DNA from 2 places in the Streptomyces sp. NPDC052036 genome. Region 2 is predicted to be linked to the other one. Evidence: riboswitches for the same ligand, from Rfam matches in the RefSeq annotation. Region 2 holds a riboswitch; the other holds the start of a gene.
The links. A riboswitch is a leader RNA that binds a small molecule or an ion and turns the genes downstream of it on or off. The one in region 2 is predicted to bind guanidine.
Positions count from the first base shown of each region.

Region 1 (5,896 bases), on a different contig from region 2:
CCTCGGTGAAGGGGAGGCCCAGGTGCGGGCGGTCGATGCCGGGGAAGTGGCTGATGTCGATGCCCGCTGCCGCGATGCGGCGTCGGATGTGCGCGAGGGTGCCTGTCGCGGGTGTGGCACCGAGTTCCAGCGCGACCTCGCGCAAGGTCGTGGACGTCGCGGCCGCCGCGGCGATCGCCGAGTCGGGGTATCTGCGCCAGGGGCTGCGCCTGCTTGAAATGGGCGGTGTCGTTCCGCGGGCGGCGATCCGTTGCTGCAGAACGCGTCGCTGTCCACCGCTCGGCTTGAGGCCGAGGTGGCGCATGAGGTCGTTCCAGCTGTGGGAGCGGGCCACGGCCGCCGCCGGCGTGTCTCGGTCGTACGGGCCGGTGGCCATGACGTCCCCTCCGCTTCCGGCCGCGCCCGTTCGCGGCCTCGTACGGAATAACGAACCGCTTATCGGACAGTCACGCCCGGTATGCGAAACGGCCCGTACCGGGAGGTCGGTACGGGCCGCTCAGGGGGCCTGGATTCCGACGGGCCGCTCAGGGGCCCTGGATTTCTGATCCCTCGGTGCCTAGATGTCCAGGTCCTTGATGATCTTCGCTACGTGGCCCGTCGCCTTCACGTTGTACAGGGCGCGCTCGACCTTGCCCGCCTCGTCCACGATCACCGTGGAGCGGATGACGCCGACGACCGTCTTGCCGTACAGCTTCTTCTCGCCGAACGCGCCGTAGGCCTCCAGCACCTTCTTGTCCGGGTCGGCGAGCAGGGTGACCTTCAGGTCCTCCTTCTCGCGGAACTTCGCGAGCTTCTCCGGCTTGTCGGGCGAGATGCCGATGACGTCGTATCCGGCGCCCGCCAGCAGCTCCAGGTTGTCCGTGAAGTCGCACGCCTGCTTGGTGCAGCCTGGGGTGAGCGCGGCGGGGTAGAAGTACACGATGACCTTGCGGCCCTTGTGGCCGGCCAGGGAGACCTCGGTGCCGTCGGCGTCCGGCAGGGTGAAGGCGGGGGCGGTGTCGCCGGGCTGCAGTCGCTCGCTCATCGTCGTTACCTCACAGACAGGGGGCGGTTACCCGACGAGCCTAATCCGCGTCCGGAGGCTCCAGAGGGGTGCCGATGGGTGCGTTCGGCGAGGAACTGACAGACTGTCGACCACAGACGCAGGAATTGCACGGAACACGTCGCAAACGACCACGGAGGAAACGCGGTGGCGGACACGTCGAGCACACCGGACACCAGAACTCCGGCGGAGATCGAGGCGGACATCAAGCGCCGCCGCGAAACGCTGGCCGAGACGCTCGACGAGATCGGCGTCCGGGTGCACCCGAAGACGATCGTCGGGGACGCCAAGGCCAAGGTCGTCTCCCATGTCGACAACACGCTCGGCCGTGCGTACGTCCGTGCGAACCGGGTCGTCGGCGAGGTGAAGGGCCAGCTGGTCACGGAGGAGGGGGCGCCGCGCCTGGAGCGCATCGTGCCCGTGGCGCTGGTCGTGGTCGGGGTCGTGGGCCTGCTGGCCCTCGGTTCCCGGCGGCGCAAGCGCTGACCCGGCCGCGCACGAGGTCGTCGGAGACAGGTAGGTTCGGGGCGTGAGCGAGAAGACCCACCACGACAAGTTGCCCATCCGGATGCTGCACGACCGCGTGCTGGTGCGGCAGGACACCGCCGAGGGCGAGCGCCGCTCGGGCGGCGGCATCCTGATCCCCGCGACGGCGGCCGTCGGCCGGCGCCTCGCCTGGGCCGAGGTCGTCGCGGTCGGGCAGAACGTGCGGACCGTGGAGCCGGGCGACCGGGTCCTGTACGACCCGGAGGACCGGGCCGAGGTCGAGGTGCGCGGCACCGCGTACGTGCTGATGCGGGAACGCGATCTGCACGCCGTGGCGGCGGACCGCTTCGAGGGGTCGGAGGACTCCACGGGGCTCTACCTGTAGGCCCGCAGGCTCCCAAGCTCGAGCGATCGGGGTGGAAAGGGGCTGGTGACCGTCGTCACCAGCCCCTTTTGCCTGTCCTTTGCTACGTTGGACGGACCCGCGAGGGACCCGACGAGACGCGCCGTACCGGGATCGCAAAGACGACGCACCCCCTGTTGATCATCGGAACACGGAGGTGCCCCCATGGCGTGGGTCCTGCTCGTCCTCGCCGGCCTGCTGGAGGTCGGCTGGTCGGTCGGCATGAAGTACACCGACGGGTTCACCCGCCTCTGGCCGAGCCTGGGCACCGGTGCGGGCATCGTCGCCAGCATGCTGCTGCTGTCGTACGCCGCGAGGTCCCTGCCCATCGGTACGGCGTACGGCGTCTGGGTGGGCATCGACGCGGCCGGGGCGGCGGTGCTGGGCATGACCGTGCTCGGCGAGCCCGCGACCGCCGCGCGGATCTTCTTCGTGGCGCTGCTGCTGGTGGCCGTGGTGGGGCTGAAGGCGACCTCGGGTCACTGACCCCACGCGACCGGCCGCGTCCGTGCCCGCCCGGCCGCCCCGCTCAGAACCCCACGCCGCCCGCCGGTCCGCCCGGCCCGGTCGGTCCGCCGTCGCCGGTCGTCCCGCCGGTGCCGGTCGTGCCCCCGTCGCCGGTCGTGCCGCCCGCGCCCGTGGTGCCGCCCGTGCCCGTCGTTCCGCCGGCCCCGGTGGTGCCGCCGGTGTCCGTGGTGCCGCCCGTGCCGGTGGCGCCGCCGGTGTCCGTGGCTCCGCCGGCCCCGGTGGTGCCGCCGGGGTCGGTCGGGCCGCCGGTGCCGGTGGTGCCGCCGTCGTCCTGGCCCTGGGTCTGGCCCTGGTCCTGCCCCCGGGTGCTCTGGTCGCCGGTCGTGCCGCCGTTGTCCTGGGCGCCGGTGGTGCCGGTCGGCTGGTCCGAGGGGCTCGTGGAGGGCTCCAGGGTCTGGTCGGCGCCGGGCTGGAGCTGGAGGTCGAAGTCCTTGACGGGCTTGCCCCGCAGCGCTTCCTTGGTGAACTGCGCCCAGATCTGCGCGGGCGCGCCGCCGCCGTTGATGCGGGCCAGGCCCATCGCGCCGTACAGCGGCTTGTGGGCGGCGGTCACCGGGTCCTGGCCCATCACGGAGATCACCGTGGCGAGGTCGGGGGTGTAGCCCGCGAACCAGGCCGCGGTGTCCTCCTCCGCGGTGCCGGTCTTGCCGGCGGCCGGGCGGCCCGCGGCCAGGGCGCTGGTCGCCGTGCCGTTCTGGACGACGCTCTGCAGGACCGAGGTGGTGGTGTCGGCGGCCTCGCGGCTGACGGCCTGGCCGGTCTTCCGCTCGGGCAGTCCGCCCACGTCCTCGCCGTCCTTGGTGATCTTGTCGACCAGGGTGTACGTGCCGTGCTCGCCGTGGTTGGCGAGCGTCGCGTACGCCTCCGCCATGTCCAGGACGCTGGCGGTGGCCGTGCCGAGCGCGATGGACGGGTAGGGGTTCAGGTCCTTGGTGCCGGACGGGATGCCGAGGTCGACCGCGGTCTGCTTGACCTTGGCCGGGCCGACGTCCACGGCCATCTGCGCGTACACCGAGTTGACCGACTTGTCGGTGGCGTCGCGCACGGTGATGTCGCCGTAGGAGTGGCTGTCCTCGTTCTCGGGGGCGTACCCGCCGCCGGACCAGCCCTGCACGGGGCGCTTGTTGGTGCCGTCGTAGATCGTGTTGGGCGAGATGGGGCGGCCGTCCTCGGTCCGGGAGTTGTTCTCCACGGCGGAGGTGAACACGAACGGCTTGAAGGTGGAGCCCACCTGGAAGTCGCCGCGTGTGGCGTTGTTCGTGTACTGCTTCACGTAGTCGATGCCGCCGTACATGGCGAGGATCTTGCCGGTGCGCGGGTCGACGGCGGCGCCGCCCGCGCGGACGTAGGTGTCGACCTTGCGGTTCTTCTTGTCCAGCTTGGACATCAGCTGGTCGTTCACCGCGTTGACGAAGGCGTCCTGCTTGCTCTTCTGCAGGGTGGTGGTGATGCGGTAGCCGCCGGCGGCGAGCTGGTCCGCGTCGACGAGCTTGTTCTCCTGGAGATAGTCCTTGATCGCGTCGAGGAGGTAGCCGCGCTGGCCGGACAGGCCGGTGGAGGCGGTGGCCTCCTTCGGCATGGGGAACTTCATGCCGGCGCGCTGGGAGTCGCTGAGCCAGCCCTTCTTGACCATGCCGTCGAGGACGTAGTTCCAGCGGGCCTCGGCCGCGCCCTTGTTCTCCGGGTGCGCGACGACGTCGTACTCGCTGGGCGCGTTGAGCAGCGCGGCGAGGTAGGCGCCCTTGGCCGGGTCGAGGGCCATGGCGTCGACGCCGTAGTAGGCGCGGGCGGCGGCCTGGATGCCGTAGGCGTTGCGGCCGAAGAAGCTGGTGTTGAGGTAGCCCTCGAGGATGTCGTTCTTGCTCTTCTCGCGGTCCAGCTTGATCGAGATGAAGAACTCCTTCACCTTGCGGGTGACGGTCTGTTCCTGGCCCAGGTAGTAGTTCTTGACGTACTGCTGGGTGATCGTGGAGCCGGACTGCTTGCCCTTGCCGGTGGCGGTGTTCCAGCCGGCGCGGACCATCGCCTTGGGGTCGACGGCGGACTCGGTGTAGAAGTCGCGGTCCTCGGCGGCGAGCACGGCGTGCTGGGCGTCCTTGGAGATCTGGGCGAGGCCGACGTTCTCGCGGTTGACCTTGCCGTCGCGGGCGATCTCGGTTCCGTCCGCGTACAGGTAGACGTTGCTCTGCTTGGTCGCCAGCGCGTTGGCCGGCGGGATCTTGACCATGGAGTAGCCCAGCGCGAACAGGCCGACGAGCAGCAGGATCCCGACCACGAAGGTGCCGAACACCATCCGCCAGGTGGGGATCAGCCGGCGCCATCCCGTGCGCCCCGGCCGCTTCGCCTGCCCGCCGGACCCGGCCTGCCCGCCGGACCCGGCCTGCGGGTCCGGGACCGCGGACCGCTGGTCCGGGACTGCGGACCGCGGTTCCAGGGCCGCGGGCCGTGGCGGCTTCGTGGGCGCCACGCCCTTGCTGCTCTGCTGCGGCTGCGGCTCGTCGCTCATCGTGGTGCCGGACTCCCGTTTCGCGTCGTACGTTCCCGTACGCCCTCATACGCCATGTGCGCCCCCTGATGAAGACTGTCGCACCAACCGTTCCGTTCCCGGTACGACGGACCTGCCGCAGCGGAAAAACGTGTGGTACGCCACTTCGTCCGCGCGCTAGGCTCCTGCGCTTCGCTCCGGAACGTGTCGAAGGAGGTTCTCCCTTGGGGACAGGGCGGTTGTACGCCGCTGTCGCCGCCGGTGGTTTCCGGCGGTACGCGACCTACCGGACCGCGACCGCGGCGGGGGTGTTCACCAACACAGTCTTCGGATTGATCTTGGCATACACCTACCTCGCCCTGTGGCACGAACGGCCTCACCTCGGGGGGTACGACGAGGCTCAGGCGTTGACGTACGTATGGACCGGGCAGGCGCTGCTGATGACCGTCTCGGTGATGGGCGGCGGCTTCGAGGACGAACTGATCGAGCGCATCCGCACCGGCGACATCGCGATCGACCTGTACCGGCCCGCCGACCTCCAGCTGTGGTGGCTGGCGGGAGACCTGGGCCGGGCCCTGTTCCACCTGCTGGCGCGGGGGGCGCTCCCCATGGCGGCCGGCGCGCTCCTCTTCCCGCTCGCCCTGCCCACCGGCCCGCTGGTCTGGGTGGCCTTCCTGACCGCCGTCCTGCTGGGCGCGGTGGTCAGTTTCGCGATCCGCTACCTGGTCGCGCTCAGCGCGTTCTGGCTGATGGACGGGGCGGGTGTGGCGCAGATCTCCTGGATCATCGCCATGTTCTGCTCGGGGATGCTGCTGCCGCTGAACGTCTTCCCGGGGGTGCTCGGCGAGATCGTGCGCGCCCTGCCCTGGGCGTCGCTGATCCAGGCGCCGACGGACGTCCTGCTGGGCACGGCGGACCCGGCGGCGGTCTACGTCCGCCAGCTCGCCTGGGC
Region 1 is NZ_JBFAWW010000018.1:43,499-49,394, reverse strand. It holds gene AB0L95_RS24175 (HNH endonuclease) at 1-376, opposite strand, end outside; gene bcp (thioredoxin-dependent thiol peroxidase) at 557-1,024, opposite strand; gene AB0L95_RS24165 (DUF3618 domain-containing protein) at 1,190-1,528, shown strand; gene AB0L95_RS24160 (co-chaperone GroES) at 1,572-1,913, shown strand; guanidine-III (ykkC-III) riboswitch at 2,005-2,063, shown strand; gene AB0L95_RS24155 (multidrug efflux SMR transporter) at 2,097-2,417, shown strand; gene AB0L95_RS24150 (transglycosylase domain-containing protein) at 2,461-4,965, opposite strand; gene AB0L95_RS24145 (ABC-2 family transporter protein) at 5,169-5,896, shown strand, end outside.
Region 1: another riboswitch for guanidine. It lies ahead of AB0L95_RS24155 (multidrug efflux SMR transporter); the one in region 2 lies ahead of AB0L95_RS35175 (MBL fold metallo-hydrolase).

Region 2 (5,896 bases):
AGGTAGGCCAGCAGGCCGATCGCGACGATCAGCCCGACGATGTTCTCGGCCGCCACAGGGACCTCACATGTCGTACGGAAGGGATGGGTGGAACGCCTCCGGGCGAGGGGCCGGGCCGTCGCGCGCCCGGAGGCGGATCGGGGAGGTTGCTGCCCGCTCAGCCGGCGCGCAGGGCGAGCGCGGGGACGACGGGTGTCAGCGGCCGGGAGACCCGGGCCGTGAATGCGGGATCCACCGTGACGGTGGCGACGCCGAGCGACGCGGTCAGCGCGCGCAGCGCCGGCTCGGCAAGACTGATCCACGCCTGCTCGGGCCCGAGTGTCGCGATCAGCCGGTGTTCGGAGGTGAAGCCGACGGCCGTACGGTCGCCGAGAGGTGTGCGGAAGACACGTGTCACACACTCCGACGGTCCCGGCCGGACCGGAACGAGCAGTGGCCCGGCCGGGAACCGATCAGAGGGTTCCGGGTCTTCGCCGCACGGGAGTTCTGCCATGGGATGCCTCCGAGAGGACCCGACTGGGTCCAGGTCGAGCCGCTTGACGGCCCCGGACGCGCGGATGCGGGCCGGGGCACCGCTGACGGTATGCCCGCCCACCCGGGTCCGCTGTCGGCTCATGACGCGATGCTGACGACGAGGGAGCGGACGCTGACGTGACGCTGACACCGGCGGCGACCTGCTGCCGCGAACATCTCGTCCGCTCATAAATCGAACCGACTAGTATGTTCGATTAAGGAGGCTCGAATGGTGACTCAGATCAGGAAGACCAAGTCCGAGGAGAGGATCCTCGCCGCGGCGGCCGACCTCTTCTATGCGAACGGGTTGCGCGGGGTCGGTATCGACCAGGTCATCGAGGCCTCCGGCGTTGCCAGGTCGACCCTGTACGCGCACTTCCGCACCAAGGAACAACTCGTCGCGGAGTATCTGCGCAGGACCGACGACTCCTGGACGGCCCAGTTGCAGAGCGCCGCCGAACGCGCCGGGGACGACGCACGCGAGCAGCTCGTGGGCCTCTTCGACGCGCTGACGGCCGCCTTCGACCGGCACGGTTTCTTCGGATGCCCGTTCGTCAGCGCGGCGGTCGAGGCCGAGGCGGGCTCGGAGGCCCTGGCCATCACCCTCCGGCACACGGAACGCCGTCAGGCGTGGCTGACCGAGGTGAGCGCCAAAGCCGGCGCCGAGGCCCCCGAGTCGCTCGCCCGGCACATCGGGCTGCTGGTCGACGGAGCCCTGACCTCGGGACGCCTGTCGCAGGACCGCACGGTCGTGGACGAGGCGAAAGCCGCGGCGCGGCGCGCGGTCGCCAGCCACACCTGAGCCCGGTCGTCGGCGGCCCGGCGCACGACAGCGACCGCGATTCCTCGCGCCGCGGTCACTCCTCGATGTCGACGACGACCTTGCCCGCGGCGGTGCCGTCCGCCACGGCCGTGTGGGCGTCGGCCACGGTGGACAGCGTGAAACGCCGTGGGTCGAGCACGGGCTTGAGCGCTCCGCTGTCGGCGAGGGCCGCGGCCTCGCGCAGGATCGCACCGTGGTGCTCCCGGGACCGCCCCGTCAGCATGGGCAGCAGGGTGAAGACGCCGGAGTAGGTGGCCCCTCGGAAGGAGAGCGGGGCCAGGCTGTGCGCGCCCCAGCCCAGGGCGCTGACGACATGGCCGGTGTAGGTGCGGACCGCGGCGAAGGAGGCGTCGAGGGTCGCACCGCCGACGGTGTCGAAGACGATGTCGAAGCCCTCGCCGCCGGTGTGCTCGGTGACGTAGTCGTCGACCGAGGTGGTGGTGTAGTCGATCGCCGTGGCCCCGAGCCGTCGGATGGTCTCCAGGCTGCGCGCGGAGCCCGTCGCACACACCTCGGCCCCCCGGGCGCGGGCGATCTGGACGGCGACCTGCCCGATGCCGCCGGCTCCCCCGTGGATCAGTACCTTCTGGCCCGCGTGCACGCCGGCTCGGTCGACCAGCCCTTCCCAGGCCGTGATCACCACGAGGGGCAGGGCGGCCGCTTCCCGTATGGTCAGCGAGACGGGCTTGTGGGCGAGCAGCCGGGAGTCCACGGCCGCGTACTCGGCGAGCGAGCCCTGGAGATCGCCCACGCCGCCGGTGAGTCCGTAGACCTCGTCGCCGGGTGCGAAGCCGGTGACTCCCGGACCTGCCTCGACCACCACTCCGGCGAGGTCCAGGCCGAGCACCGCGGGCAGCCGGCTCCGCGCGTGGGCGGCCTTGCCGGCCTGGATCTTGGTGTCCAGCGGGTTCACTCCGCTGGCCTTGACCCGTACCAGCACCTGCCCCGGACCGGCGGCAGGGTCTTCGAGATCGCGCAGGACCAACGGCGTACCGAACTCTTCCAGAACTGCCGCGCGCATGGCAGTGCCCCTTTCATTTCGTCTCCCCTGGCCGGAGGCGGCTGGGGCCCTTAATCGAACAGACTAGTTCGTTCGATTAAGGGCTGACAAGCAACGTCTGCGGTGACCGCCGCCGCTCCGGTCTCGCCCGCCTGTCGTTGCCATGATCAGTCGGCCGGGCTCGTGGTAGCTTCGCCACGGCGGCTCGTACCCGTGCCTGCCCCGGACGAGATGTGCGCCGTACCCGGTCCGCCAAGACGACGCACCGAAGGAGTCGTCTTGGATACGGGCATGTCGTGGATCGACTTCGCCGGCGGGGTCCCCGAACCGCGTGCGCTCGACGTGCGGTGGATCCATGGTTCGCCGTCGGCCAAGCACAATTCGGACCCGGACATCCAGGTCCATGGCTACGACGAGCACACGTTCGTCCTGCGGCAGAACATGGCGATCAACTATGAGGCGCCTTTTCTGTTTCTGCTGTTCGGCAATGACCAGGCGGTGCTGATCGACACCGGTGCCACCGCCTGCGCGGAGTACTTCCCGTTGCGCCGGACCGTCGACGAACTCGTCGCACAGTGGCTGGCCCGGCACCCCCGGGACGGGTACGGCCTGCTGGTCCTGCACACCCACCCGCACGGCGACCACGTCGCGGGGGACGCCCAGTTCGCCGGCCGTCCCGCCACCAAGGTGGTGGGTGCGGACCGGTCAACCGCCTGGGAGTACTTCGGGTTCGCCGAGGACCCCGACGCCGTCGCGCGGATCGATCTGGGCGGCCGGGTGCTGGAGTGTCTGGCCACCCCGGGTCATCACGAAGCGGCGGTGACCTTCTACGACCCATCGACCGGGTTCCTGCTCACAGGTGACACGGTCTACCCCGGCAGGCTCTACATCCAGGACTGGGCCGCCTTCACCCGGACCATCGACCGTCTGATCGAGTTCTCCGAGCGTCGACCGGTCACCCATGTGCTCGGCTGCCACATCGAGATGACCCGCGAGCCGGGCGTGGACTACCCGATCCGTACCACCTACCAGCCCGACGAGCCCGCACTCGAGATGACCACACGCCATCTGCGGGAGATCCGCGCGGCGCTCGCGGAGGTCGGTGACCGGCCCGCTCGACGCGCCGGTCCCGACTTCATCCTGTGCCCGTGAACCTGAGCTGCGGGCATGCCGGGCACCAGGTGAGGTTCACGCGTCCGCCCGGTGTTCATGGAGCCGCTCCCATGCACCGGCCGAGAGACCGAGGAGGCGTTCGATCTCGGCCGGGTCGGGCAACGGGCCGTGGTCGCCGGTCACTTGGAGGGCGCTGACGGCCGTGATGTGTCCGAGCCGCAGTGCGCGCACCGTCGTCGTTCCCCGGAGCAGCCCCGCCAGGAAGCCGGCCGCGAAGGCGTCGCCGGCGCCGACGGGCTCGACCACCGTCGTCCGCAGGGCCGGCACCGTGCACATCCCCTCGGCGGTGAGGGCGGTCGCGGCACGGGCGCCGTCCTTGACGACGACGATCCGGGGATGAGGGAGCAACTCCCGTATGCCCGGGACCGTCACGTCGGCGCCCCACAGGCTCTGGGCCTCGTCGAGGCCGACGAAGACGACGTCCGCGCGGTCGGCCAGCTCACGCAGCACGGACGCGGCTGTGCCGTCCGGCCACAGGGCCGCGCGGTGGTTGACGTCGAAGCTGACGGTGTACGGCCGCTGGTCCGCCGGGACGGCCAGGGCCCGTGTCAGCAGGCCCCGGCAGGAGGCGGACAGCGCGGGAGTGATACCGGTGAGGTGCAGCAGCGCGGCCGTGGTCACGGTCTCCTGGTCCAGCAGTCCGGGGCCGAGCGCCGAGGCGGCCGAGCCACGTCTGTAGTAGTGCACGCGTGTTCCGCCGGGGCCCGGGTCCTTCACCAGGAGGCCGGTGGGACGGTGGGGATCGGTGCGGACCTGGGAGACATCGACCCCGGCGCCGGCGACGGTGGTGCGGACGTGGTGTCCTAGGGGATCGTCGCCCAGGGCCGAGAGCCAGCTGACGGGGATCTTGTGGTCGGCGAGGTACATCGCCACGTTCGACTCCGCTCCCGCCACGGACAGGCGCAGGGTCCCGGCGTCGGACAGCGGCCGGGGCGGGTCGGGGGTCAGGGCCGCCATGGTCTCGCCGACGCAGACGACCCGTCCGGGACGCGGACACCAGGGGGTCGTCATACGGGCTCCTGCGGGGCCGGTGCGGGCAGGTGCCAGGCCGGATCGGGCCGGAACGCGGGCGTGGGCAGGCCCGGTACGCCGACCGGCACCGTGAACATGGCGCCGTCGTACGGGCCGGGTGCGGCCAGGCCCACACGGGCCGACGTGATGTGGAGCGTGCTGCCCTGGAGGCACACTCCGGCCGGCTGGACCGCCGGCAGGTGCAGCGTACGGTCGAGCGTGCCGTCCGGCCGATAGCGGCGCACGGTCGCCGTCCCCCACACGGCGACCCACAGCGCGCCCTCGACGTCGACCGCCATGCCGTCGGGACTTCCGTCGTCGAGGGCGGCGAACGTCTCGGGGGTGCCGAGCGCGGCCGTCACCGGGTCGACGGGGTAGCGCCGGATGACGCCGCGGGCGCTGTCGGCCAGATACATCAGCCGGCCGTCGCCGGTGAAGGCGGGCCCGTTGGGCACCGTGATGCCGTCCAGGACCCGGACGACCGTGCCGTCGTGGTCGACGCGGTAGAGGGAGCCGGCCTGCTCGTCGGCATCGTAGGACATGCTGCCGGCCCAGAAGCGGCCCGAGGGGTCGGCGACCGCGTCGTTCATGCGCATACGCGGTGTCGCGTGCTCCTCGGGCCGGGCCAGCCAGTCGAGGGTGCCGTCGGTGCGCAGCAGACACAATCCGGTGTCCGCGGCGGCCATCCAGAGGTCGGGGCGGCCGGCCACGGGTGCCACCGCGCCCAAGGGGACCGGCAGTTGGAGGAGTGTCCGCAGCGCGGCGGCGGGATCGTCGGGAGCGGTGAGCAGGCGGCCGGCGAGGAGGTCCACCAGGACGAGCCGGGTGCCGGTCCAGCGGATCCCCTCGCCCAGTTCCAGGCGGTCGGCGCGGGTGGGGCGCAGCTCCGTGGTCACCGTGCGGCCTCCTCCACGACGGCGCGGAAGGCACGTGCGCGCTCGGTGAGGGCGTCGAGGCTGCCTCCGTCGGCGGCGTCGCCCACGAGCGGTGAGCCGACACCGACGGCGATCGCTCCGGCCGCGAGGTAGGCGCGCGCGGCGGCCGCGTCGACGCCGCCCACCGGGACGAACGGCGCGTCGGGGAAGGGGGCGCGCAGGGCCTGGAGGTAGGCCGGGCCCCCGGCCTGGGCCGCCGGGAAGATCTTCAGTGCCGTCGCGCCGAGGGCGTGAGCGGTGACGATCTCGGTCGGGGTCAGCACTCCGGCGAGGACCGGCATGCCCAGCTCGCGTGCCGCGCCGACGCCCTTCCCGAGGCCGGGGGTGACCACGAAGTCGGCGCCCGCTCGGTGGGCGGCGCGGGCGTCGTCCGCGGTCACCACGGTGCCCGCGCCCAGGGGCCGGTCGGGGCCCAGTGCCTGGCGGGCGCGCTCGATGACG
Region 2 is NZ_JBFAWW010000041.1:10,031-15,926, forward strand. It holds gene kdpF (K(+)-transporting ATPase subunit F) at 1-56, opposite strand, end outside; gene AB0L95_RS35160 (SAV_915 family protein) at 158-493, opposite strand; gene AB0L95_RS35165 (TetR/AcrR family transcriptional regulator) at 743-1,315, shown strand; gene AB0L95_RS35170 (zinc-dependent alcohol dehydrogenase family protein) at 1,371-2,357, opposite strand; guanidine-III (ykkC-III) riboswitch at 2,534-2,603, shown strand; gene AB0L95_RS35175 (MBL fold metallo-hydrolase) at 2,616-3,488, shown strand; gene AB0L95_RS35180 (sugar kinase) at 3,525-4,520, opposite strand; gene AB0L95_RS35185 (SMP-30/gluconolactonase/LRE family protein) at 4,517-5,416, opposite strand; gene AB0L95_RS35190 (bifunctional 4-hydroxy-2-oxoglutarate aldolase/2-dehydro-3-deoxy-phosphogluconate aldolase) at 5,413-5,896, opposite strand, start outside.